DNA from 2 places in the Streptomyces sp. NBC_00285 genome. Region 2 is predicted to be linked to the other one. Evidence: predicted binding sites of a transcription regulator. Region 2 holds the regulator's gene; the other holds the start of a gene.
The links. Region 2 encodes HspR, which represses chaperone genes until heat shock. Its sites were predicted from a motif close to TTGAGNNNNNNNNNCTCAA; they were not measured.
Positions count from the first base shown of each region.

Region 1 (5,344 bases), 1.5 Mb from region 2:
TCTGTGTCTGCTCCATCGCCCGCCCCTGGGGAGTGCTTTCCGGAACCATGTGGGGTGATTCCTTGTCTGCGCATGACTGCGATTGACGCTTGAATGATCGGCGTAGGGAAGCAGAGTACGGGGAGTCACCACAGCTTTGCTATCCAGGTCGGACGGCGAGAGGGACGACGTCGGGAACGCCCCGGGCAACGGGGATCTCCTCGGTACGTACCTGCCGGAACCCGGCATTTGCCAGTGATCCCGCAAATTCCGCAGAGGGCCGGGCTCACCGCACGGCCAGTACTCCGCCCGGCTTCAACACCCTTGCGCAGCTTGTGAGTCCGGCACGCGCGTAGAGTCCGCCGTCGCCCTCCGTGACCGTCCGATCGGGCCCGTTGGTCATGTCGAGGCAGAGCGCGTCAAAAGTGGCGCATGTCTCATTGACGAATCCGACTACATCCGTTTCCAGATTGTTGGTCCGCGGATCGGCGAGTGCCTCGATGGGCAGCACCGACACGGGCCTGTCCCCGCGGTGCCGGTCGACGCCGGGCGGCTCCCGCTCCACGACCCTGAGATGCGGCCCGAGCAGGGATTCGCGGCGGCGTGTGCGAGCGAGAAGCCGACGCCGAGGCCGCCGATGAGGACGTGCGGATCAGGACGGCCGTCGAGTGCGCCGAGCGCCGCGTCCCGGAGTCCGCGCTCCGAGCGACCGTCCGAAGTGGCCGTCAGGAAACCGCCGTTGGCGATGATCCGGAGCAAGCTGCCGTGGCGCCGCAGGATGACCTCTCCTCCAGGGCCCTCGCGACGGTCCAGGACTTCGGGGACGGCGTGCGAGGTGGGCGTCGGCCCGTCCCGGCAGGTGCGGCGTACGGGGCCGTTCTTCTTGAGAAGTACCTGTGAATCGGGTGCGAGGTGGCGTCGGTCACAGACAGCGGGTGGGTCGGGCGCGAAGGCTGGGGTGAAACGGAAGGGGCACCTCACCTTGGAACGGACCGCGCCGACAGCTCCCTCCGACGCGCCCCCTTCGGACCCGCCCGCACCGGATGCCTCCTTTCCGGATGTGGCGGTACTGCTCGACGGGATGCCCCGGCAGCGGGGCCTGACGGAGGCGGCGACTGCGGATCCGCAGACCGCAGCGGCCGTTCCGGTCGCCCGGCCCGGGCCCCGGCTTCGCGTTCCCCGCCTCCGGCGGCTGCTCCCCACCCCCACCGGCACACCGTTCACGTTCGGCTACGGCGCCGTCCTGGCCGCCGTCTCACTCGTCGCCGCGCATCTGGACCCCGCCCTCGTGCACACCCTGCACCAGGGCTCCAGCACCGACGTCGCGCACCTCGTCCGGACGCCCCTGCTGGTACTGCCGGCCAGCGCGCTGTGGATCGCCGGCGGGATCCTCTCGCCGTACGCCGTCGCCCTGCTGTTCGTCCTCACCGCGCTGGAGCGACGGATCGGGGGACTGCGCACGGCCGGTGTCTTCCTCCTCGGGCACATGGGCGCGACGCTCGCCACCGAGGTGCCCATCGGCCTCGCGGTGCTCGTCGGCCACCTGCCCGCCAGCTCACTGCACCGACTGGACTACGGCGTCAGCTTCGGCGTGGCCGCGAGCCTCGGCGCGCTGACCGGGCTGTTCAGGCCGTGGCTGCGCTGGCCGTTGCTCGCTCTCTTCGGCTGGATCCTGGTGGCGGACCTGATCGCCTTCACCGACCCGATGACCGACTGGGGCCACCTGATCGCCCTCACGATCGGCGTCGCGACCTGGCCCCTGGTGCGACGGTCGCACCGTGCGCGTCGTCCCCTTCCGAACAGCTAGCCCCCCCCGGCGCTGCTGTCAGCGGCCTGGCGGCGTCCAGACGTACGGCGTCGTCGTGGTCACCGCGTGGAAGCCGAGCCGGCGCAGGATGGGCGCGCTGTCGTCGGACGTGGTCATCGTTGCTGGTCCCCCGTGTGGTCCGGTGGGGTGGTGGGTCCGGTCATCGCCGTGCACGCGCGTGTGTCGGCCGTCCGCCTGATGTGACCGCTCAGAGCGGCTGGGCTGACGATGCCGCTCGGGCGGAGGCTTCGGTACGGCCGTCATGGGCGGTGGTGCCGAAGTCCGCCCGGGTGATCCTCTCGGCCCGTCCTTCGGCCGGATGGTGGCTCGCGGTCACCGGGCCGCAGACGTCCGCGGTGCGCCGGGGACCAGATCCGAGGCCGCCGGGAAGACGGAGCGCCGGCCGGGCGTTGTCCGCCATGCGGCCGGTGGCGGATCCGGAGGTATCGGGTGGATCACCGGCGCAGCATGACAGAGGCCGTCCCGGGCCGCCTCCGGGTTTCCGTGAAGCGGCGACGGACGGTCACCCAGCGCCCGGTCCCACGAACTTCGCACTGGTGAGCGGAGCTTCCACATGCCAGCCCAGAGACTCGTACAGCGCGCGTCCCGCCGGCGTTCCCGCGAGGACGCCGGTCTCCGCGCCCTCGGCGGCCGCCGAGGCCTGGAGCGTGCGCATGACGACGCTGCCCAGGCCTCGGCGGCGATGGGCGGGCGCGGTCTCGATCTGGTCGAAGACGGCGGTCGCGCCTGTCGGGGCGACTTGGCCACGTGCCGCGAGAGAGCCGTCCGGCGCGGTGACGAGCATCCGCCTGGCACCACCGGCGGACCACACCCGCATCCGGTAGCCGTCCGGGACGTTCATGCGTGCGGCTGCCGGGGCGTCGGCAGGTCCTGTTCCGGGGGTGCCGGTGCGTCGGGTCTGCGGACCGTTCGTACGTCCGGCCGCCGGAGCGTCGGTCTGCTCAGCCTTCGGGGTGCCCGTGCCCGCAACCAGGTCCGGGAGGCGGCCCGTCCGCCCGGCCTGTGTGGTCGTCAGGGGGATCGTCATCAGGTAGCCCGGTTCCGGGTCCACCCACCAGCCCTCGCCCAGCCAGGCCCCGACCACCTCCGGGTTCTGGAACACCTTGAGCCACACCCCGGTGCCCGTCACCCCGTCGGCCACCTTGCGCACGGCCTCCTCGTCCACGTCGTCGCCCAGGGCCGCGAAGACGTGCCGCGACACCTGCGCGACCAGGCCGACGTCGACCGTGAACCCCCAGGGCTCCCGCTCCGGCGGGGCGGCCCCGCGGGACACGACCCAGCCGTCCACCCATGCCCGTACGACCCCGTCCATGTGACTCCTCCGCAATGGCCGATCCAGTGACAGATGTAATAGTCGATGAACAACTTCAACTATTACCGAGCTCAAGATAGGCCCCGAAGTGCCGATTCCGGCAGTCGTGATCGCCCACAGCGAACAGGGCGGTGGGTGGGGAACATGCAGAGGCTCACGTGCATTGAGTCGGCATAGCTCAACTTGAATGCCGAAGGGGAGATCATGGCTTCGACGTCCACATCGCTCACTCTGCCTGTGCTGCCGCTCGACGACGAGGTCGTGCTGCCCGGCATGGTGGTTCCGCTGGACCTGAACGACACCGACGTACGTGCAGCTGTGGAGGCCGCTCAGGCCGCCGCCGCCCGCTCGGAGTCCGGCAAGCCGAAGGTCCTCCTGGTGCCACGCATCGACGGGACCTACGCGAGCACCGGTGTGCTCGGTACCGTCGAGCAGGTCGGCCGCCTGGCCGACGGTGACCCGGGCGCCCTCATCCGCGGCCGGAGCCGGGTGCGGATCGGCGCCGGGACGACCGGCCCGGGTGCCGCCCTCTGGGTCGAGGGGACGAGCGTCGACCAGACCGTTCCCGAACCGCTGCCCGGCCATGTCGCCGAACTGGTCACCGAGTACAAGGCCCTCGCCACCGCCTGGCTGCGCAAGCGCGGTGCCTGGCAGGTCGTGGACCGGGTCCAGGCCATCGACGACGTCTCCACGCTCGCCGACAACTCCGGTTACTCACCGTTCCTGACGACCGAGCAGAAGGTCGAACTGCTGGAGACCGCCGACCCGGTCGCCCGCCTCAAGCTCGCCACCGGACACCTCCGCGACCACCTCGCCGAGCAGGACGTCGCCGAGACCATCGCCAAGGACGTCCAGGAGGGCGTCGACAAGCAGCAGCGGGAGTTCCTGCTCCGCCGTCAGCTGGAAGCCGTACGCAAGGAACTGCGGGAGATCAACGGCGAGCAGGACGGCGAGGAGTCCGACGACTACCGCACGCGTGTGGAGGCCGCGGACCTGCCGGAGAAGGTGCGGGAGGCCGCGCTCAAGGAGGTCGACAAGCTGGAGCGGTCCTCCGACCAGTCACCCGAGGGATCCTGGATCCGCACGTGGCTGGACACCGTCCTCGAACTGCCGTGGAACGAGCGGACCGAGGACGCGTACGACATCCAGGGCGCCAAGACGGTCCTCGACGCCGAGCACGCGGGCCTGCAGGACGTGAAGGAGCGGATCACCGAGTACCTGGCGGTCCGCAAGCGCCGCAACGACCGGGGGCTCGGGGTCGTCGGCGGCCGGCGCGGCGGTGCCGTACTCGCACTCGTAGGGCCTCCCGGGGTCGGAAAGACCAGCCTCGGCGAGAGCGTCGCGCACGCCATGGGTCGCAAGTTCGTCCGCGTCGCCCTCGGCGGTGTGCGGGACGAGGCGGAGATCCGCGGACACCGGCGGACGTACGTCGGCGCGCTGCCCGGCCGGATCGTACGGGCGATCAAGGAGGCCGGGTCGATGAACCCGGTGGTCCTGCTCGACGAGATCGACAAGGTGGGCTCCGACTTCCGCGGTGATCCCGCGGCGGCCCTCCTTGAGGTACTGGACCCGGCGCAGAACCACACCTTCCGCGACCACTACCTGGAGGTCGAACTCGACCTGAGCGACGTCGTGTTCCTGGCGACGGCGAACGTCCTGGAGGCCATCCCGGAGGCCCTGCTCGACCGTATGGAGCTGGTCCGCCTCGACGGCTACACCGAGGACGAGAAGGTCGTCATCGCCCGCGATCACCTGCTGCCGCGCCAACTGGAGCGGGCCGGGCTCGCGGCCGACGAGGTCGTCATCGACGAGAGCGCCCTGCGCAAGCTCGCCGGCGAGTACACACGTGAGGCGGGCGTCCGCACCCTGGAGCGGTCCGTCGCGAGGCTGCTGCGCAAGGTGGCGGCCCAGCACGAACTCGGCGAGCGCGAACTGCCGTTCACGGTCACGGACGAGGAACTGCGCGGTCTGATCGGCCGTCCGCACCATGTGCCCGAGTCGGCACAGGACCCCGCGGAACGCCGTACGGCGGTCCCCGGTGTCGCCACCGGCCTCGCGGTCACCGGAGCGGGCGGGGACGTGCTCTTCGTCGAGGCGTCGCTGGCCGACCCGGAGACGGGCGCGGCGGGTCTGACACTGACCGGCCAGCTGGGTGACGTGATGAAGGAGAGCGCGCAGATCGCCCTGTCCTTCCTGCGCTCGCACGGCGCGGAGCTCGAACTGAC
Region 1 is NZ_CP108055.1:7,204,445-7,209,788, forward strand. Features, by position in the region: gene OHT57_RS33460 (response regulator transcription factor) at 1-16, opposite strand, end outside; partial or broken gene OHT57_RS33465 (spermidine synthase) at 140-792, opposite strand; gene OHT57_RS33470 (rhomboid-like protein) at 962-1,786, shown strand; partial or broken gene OHT57_RS33475 (GNAT family N-acetyltransferase) at 1,805-1,894, opposite strand; gene OHT57_RS33480 (GNAT family N-acetyltransferase) at 2,310-3,119, opposite strand; gene lon (endopeptidase La) at 3,324-5,344, shown strand, end outside.
Region 1: a site for HspR is predicted at 3,283-3,301, ahead of lon (endopeptidase La). Genes of this name have one in related genera too.

Region 2 (5,344 bases):
AGGCCGGCGAGATCGCCGGCCTGAACGTCCTGCGCATCGTCAACGAGCCCACCGCGGCCGCGCTCGCGTACGGCCTCGACAAGGACGACCAGACGATCCTCGTCTTCGACCTCGGTGGCGGCACCTTCGACGTGTCGCTCCTGGAGATCGGCGACGGCGTCGTCGAGGTGAAGGCCACCAACGGTGACAACCACCTCGGTGGTGACGACTGGGACCAGCGCGTCGTCGACTACCTGGTGCAGCAGTTCAAGTCCGGTCACGGCGTGGACCTCGCCAAGGACAAGATGGCCCTCCAGCGCCTCCGTGAGGCCGCCGAGAAGGCCAAGATCGAGCTGTCGAGCTCCACCGAGACCTCGATCAACCTGCCCTACATCACGGCCTCCGCCGAGGGCCCGCTGCACCTGGACGAGAAGCTCACCCGCGCCCAGTTCCAGCAGCTGACCGCGGACCTCCTGGAGCGCTGCAAGACCCCGTTCTTCAACGTCATGAAGGACGCCGGCGTCTCCATCAACGAGATCGACCACGTCGTCCTCGTCGGTGGCTCCACCCGTATGCCCGCCGTCGCCGAGCTCGTGCGCGAGCTCACCGGCGGCAAGGACGCCAACAAGGGCGTCAACCCGGACGAGGTCGTCGCCATCGGCGCCGCCCTGCAGGCCGGTGTGCTCAAGGGTGAGGTCAAGGACGTCCTGCTCCTCGACGTGACCCCGCTGTCCCTCGGTATCGAGACCAAGGGCGGCATCATGACCAAGCTCATCGAGCGCAACACCACGATCCCGACCAAGCGGTCCGAGATCTTCACGACGGCCGAGGACAACCAGCCGTCCGTGCAGATCCAGGTCTACCAGGGCGAGCGCGAGATCGCGGCGTACAACAAGAAGCTCGGGATGTTCGAGCTGACCGGTCTGCCGCCGGCCCCGCGCGGTGTCCCGCAGATCGAGGTCGCCTTCGACATCGACGCCAACGGCATCATGCACGTGACCGCGAAGGACCTGGGCACGGGCAAGGAGCAGAAGATGACCGTCACCGGCGGCTCCTCGCTGCCGAAGGACGAGGTCGACCGGATGCGCCAGGAGGCCGAGCAGTACGCGGACGAGGACCACCGCCGCCGCGAGGCCGCCGAGGCCCGCAACCAGGGCGAGCAGCTCGTCTACCAGACGGAGAAGTTCCTCAAGGACAACGAGGACAAGGTCCCCGGCGAGATCAAGACCGAGGTCGAGTCCGCCGTCGAGGAGCTGAAGGCCGCGCTCAAGGGCGAGGACGCCGCCGAGATCCGCACCGCCACCGAGAAGGTCGCCGCGGTCTCCCAGAAGGTCGGCCAGGCCATGTACGCCGACGCCCAGTCCGCCCAGGCCGCCGGTGACGAGGCCGGGGCCGAGGCGCCCAAGGCGGACGACGACGTCGTGGACGCCGAGATCGTGGACGACGAGCGCAAGGACGGTGCCGCGTGACGGAGGAGACCCCGGGCTTCGACGAGAAGCCCGACGTCCCCTCCGGCGCCACCGACGACGCCGAACCGAAGGCCGCCCCGCAGGAAGGGGCGGCCCCGGCCGGGGACGCAAGTGCCCAGATCGCAGGTCTGACGGCCCAGCTGGACCAGGTGCGCAAGGCGCTCGAAGAGCGCACCGCGGACCTCCAGCGGCTCCAGGCCGAGTTCCAGAACTACCGCCGCCGGGTCGAGCGGGACCGGGTCGCGGTCAAGGAGGTCGCCATCGCGAACCTCCTGACCGAGCTCATGCCCACGCTCGACGACATCGGCCGCGCGCGCGAACACGGTGAACTTCTCGGCGGGTTCAAGTCCGTCGCGGAGTCGCTGGAGACCGTCGCGGCGAAGATGGGCCTGCAGCAGTTCGGCAAGGAGGGCGAGCCCTTCGACCCGACGATCCACGAAGCCCTGATGCACAGCTACGCGCCGGACGTCACCGAGACGACGTGCGTGGCGATCCTCCAGCCCGGGTATCGCATCGGCGAACGCACCATCCGCCCCGCGCGGGTGGCCGTCGCCGAACCGCAGCCGGGTGCGCAGACGGGCAAGGCCGAGGACGGTTCCGAGGCCGGCGACGACAAGGACAACGGCCCTGAGGAGGGCTGACGTCGTAGAAAGTGATCCGAACACCAAAACCGGAAAGGGGGCGCGTCGGGGATGAGCACCAAGGACTTCATCGAGAAGGACTACTACAAGGTCCTCGGCGTCCCCAAGGACGCCACCGAGGCCGAGATCAAGAAGGCGTACCGGAAGCTCGCCCGCGAGTTCCACCCGGACGCCAACAAGGGCAACGCCAAGGCCGAGGAGCGCTTCAAGGAGATCTCCGAGGCGAACGACGTCCTCGGTGACCCCAAGAAGCGCAAGGAGTACGACGAGGCCCGCGCCCTCTTCGGCAACGGCGGCTTCCGTCCGGCGCAGGGCGGCGCGGGCGGCTCCTTCAACTTCGACCTGGGCGACCTCTTCGGAGGCGGCGCCCAGGGCGGGAGCCAGGGCGCCGGCGGCTTCGGCGGCGGAATCGGAGACGTCTTCGGGGGCCTGTTCAACCGCGGCAGCTCCGGCACCACGCGGGTGCAGCCCCGGCGCGGCCAGGACATCGACACCGAGGTCACCCTCAGCTTCACCGAGGCGATCGAGGGCGCGACGGTCCCGCTCAGGATGTCCTCGCAGTCTCCCTGCAAGGCCTGCTCGGGCACCGGCGACGCCAACGGCAACCCGCGCGTTTGCCCGACGTGCGTCGGCACCGGACAGGTGGCCCGCGGCTCGGGCGGCGGCTTCTCGCTGACCGACCCGTGCCCGGACTGCAAGGGCCGCGGTCTGATGGCGGAGAACCCCTGCGAGATCTGCAAGGGCTCCGGGCGCGCCAAGTCCTCGCGGACCATGCAGGTCCGCATCCCGGCGGGCGTCTCCGACAACCAGCGGATCCGGCTGCGCGGCAAGGGCGCCCCGGGCGAGCGCGGCGGACCCGCGGGCGACCTGTACGTCACGGTGCACGTCGACGCCCACCCCGTCTTCGGCCGCAAGGACGACAACCTCACGGTGACCGTCCCGGTGACCTTCACGGAGGCGGCGCTCGGCGGCGAGGTCAGGGTCCCGACGCTCGGCGGACCGGCGGTGACGCTGAAGCTGCCGCCGGGCACCCCCAACGGCCGCACCATGCGGGCGCGGGGCAAGGGCGCGGTCCGCAAGGACGGCACCCGGGGCGATCTGCTGGTCACCGTCGAGGTGAGTGTCCCGACCGAGCTGTCGGGGAAGGCTCGTGACGCGCTGGAGGCGTATCGCGAGGCGACCGCGGGTGAGGATCCGCGGGCGGAGCTGTTCCAGGCCGCGAAGGGAGCTTGATTCGAGATGGACGGCCGTCGACGCAATCCGTACGAACTGACGCAGGAGACCCCGGTCTACGTCATCTCGGTGGCGGCCCAGCTCTCTGGCCTGCACCCGCAGACCCTGCGTCAGTACGACCGTCTCGGCCTGGTCTCTCCCGACCGCACCGCCGGGCGGGGCCGCCGCTACTCGGCCCGCGACATCGAACTGCTCCGCCAGGTGCAGGCGTTGTCGCAGGACGAGGGCATCAACCTCGCCGGCATCAAGCGCATCATCGAGCTGGAGAACCAGGTCGTGGCACTCCAGTCGAGGGTGGCCGAACTGCAGGCCGCCGTCGAGGGCGCGGCCGCGGCCATCCAGCAGCGTGAGGCGGCGGTGCACGCGTCGTACCGCCGCGACCTGGTGCCGTACCAGGAGGTCCAGCACACCAGCGCGCTGGTGGTGTGGCGACCGAAGAAGGCGAAGGACTAGGCGCAGCAGAGGAGAAGGGGCCCGGAGGATTCTCCGGGCCCCTTCTTCCGTCCGTGCGGGCTCAGATCCAGGAGTCCCAGACGCCGTACGCGATCGGCGTGGTCGCGGCCTCGGCGCCGGCGGCGTCCAGACGGACGACGCGGTAGTAGTACAGGCCCAGCGCGTCCTCGTGGACCGTCCTGTCCATGAAGAACACGGCGTCGTACATCGTGCCCTCGGTGAGGGTGACATAGGCGGCCGAAGCCGGGTCCCAGCGCTCCACACGGTAGCTCGCGAACCGGCCGCAGTCGCCGAGGCCGGAGCTCTCCGAGCAGCCGACGTACAGCTCCGGGTACTGGTCCTCACGGATCTCGGTCCCCGTCCAGCCCGGCGGCCGGGTGTCGGGCAGGGTGACGGAGAGCTCGGCGGGGTGGAAGGCCTCGGGGCCGTCGTACGAGTGGATCAAGGGGGAGCCGTCCGTGGCGGCCACCTTGTAGGTGTGCGTGGCGCCGTCGGGGACCGTCGGGCAGAGGATCTCGGTGTCGGCCAGGGAGTCGCCCGTCCAGCAGTTCTGGTCCCAGACCGTCTCGCCGGTCTCCGGGTCCGTGACGCCCTGCCACACCTTGTAGCCCGTGACGTCGTCGTCGGCGGGCGGTGTCCAGGTCAGGCGCACACCGAGCGGGATCTGCTCGGCGGCCAGGTTCTCCACCGGGGCGGGGCGCTCGGTGTCCGGCGTGGTCGCGGTGGCGGCGGGGCCGGGCTGCGACTCATGGCCGTACGGGTCGATCGTCACGACCGTGTAGTCGTACGTCGTCTCGGAGGCACCGGAGACGTCCCAGCAGACGCCGTTGATCTGCCGGGCACCGGCGTAGTCGGGGGCGTCGCCGGTGTTCCAGGTCCAGTACGTCTCCGGGTCCGTCAGCGGCAGGTCCTGCGAGCTGTTGGGCTTGCAGGCGGCCACCACGCTGCTCTCGCCGGTCGCCTTGTCGGTGCGGATGATCCGGTAGGTGAGCAGGGGCTTGTCCTCGCCGAAGGTCCACGGATCGGCGCTGCTCCACTCGATCATCACCCCCTCGTCGAACCTGCTCGCGGTGGTGCTGAACGGCGCGATCGCCTCGGGCCGGTCGGCCATCGTCAGCGTGACCTCCACCGGGGCGGCCGCGTTGCCCTTGGCGTCCACCGAGCGCACCGCGTACCGGTAGCCGTCGGCGACCGCGAGCAGCTGGCGCGGCACGGTGTCGGTCCCCGTGGTGGTGGCCGGGGTGTTGCCACCCGCGGCGCGGGGCAGCGCGTCGAGCCAGCCGCCGGTCGCCCGGTCGTACTGGAGGACCTGGTACGAGGCCGCCCCGTCGACGGCCGACCACACCACGTGCGGAACGCCCGACCGGTACTCGACGCGCGCGTCGGCGGCGGTGGCGGGCGGTGTCAGGTCGGACGTGGAGAAGGTGGTGGCCGCCGAGTACGCGGACCAGTTCCCGACGGCGTCCCGGGCCCGGCCGCGATAGGTGACCTTGCTGCCGTCGGCGGCGTAACCGGTGTCGCAGATCGCCCCCTTGGTCCCGGTGTACACGGTGGCCCAGGTGCGGCTGA
Region 2 is NZ_CP108055.1:5,736,294-5,741,637, forward strand. Features, by position in the region: gene dnaK (molecular chaperone DnaK) at 1-1,448, shown strand, start outside; gene grpE (nucleotide exchange factor GrpE) at 1,445-2,089, shown strand; gene dnaJ (molecular chaperone DnaJ) at 2,141-3,322, shown strand; gene OHT57_RS26370 (heat shock protein transcriptional repressor HspR) at 3,329-3,775, shown strand; gene OHT57_RS26375 (PA14 domain-containing protein) at 3,837-5,344, opposite strand, start outside.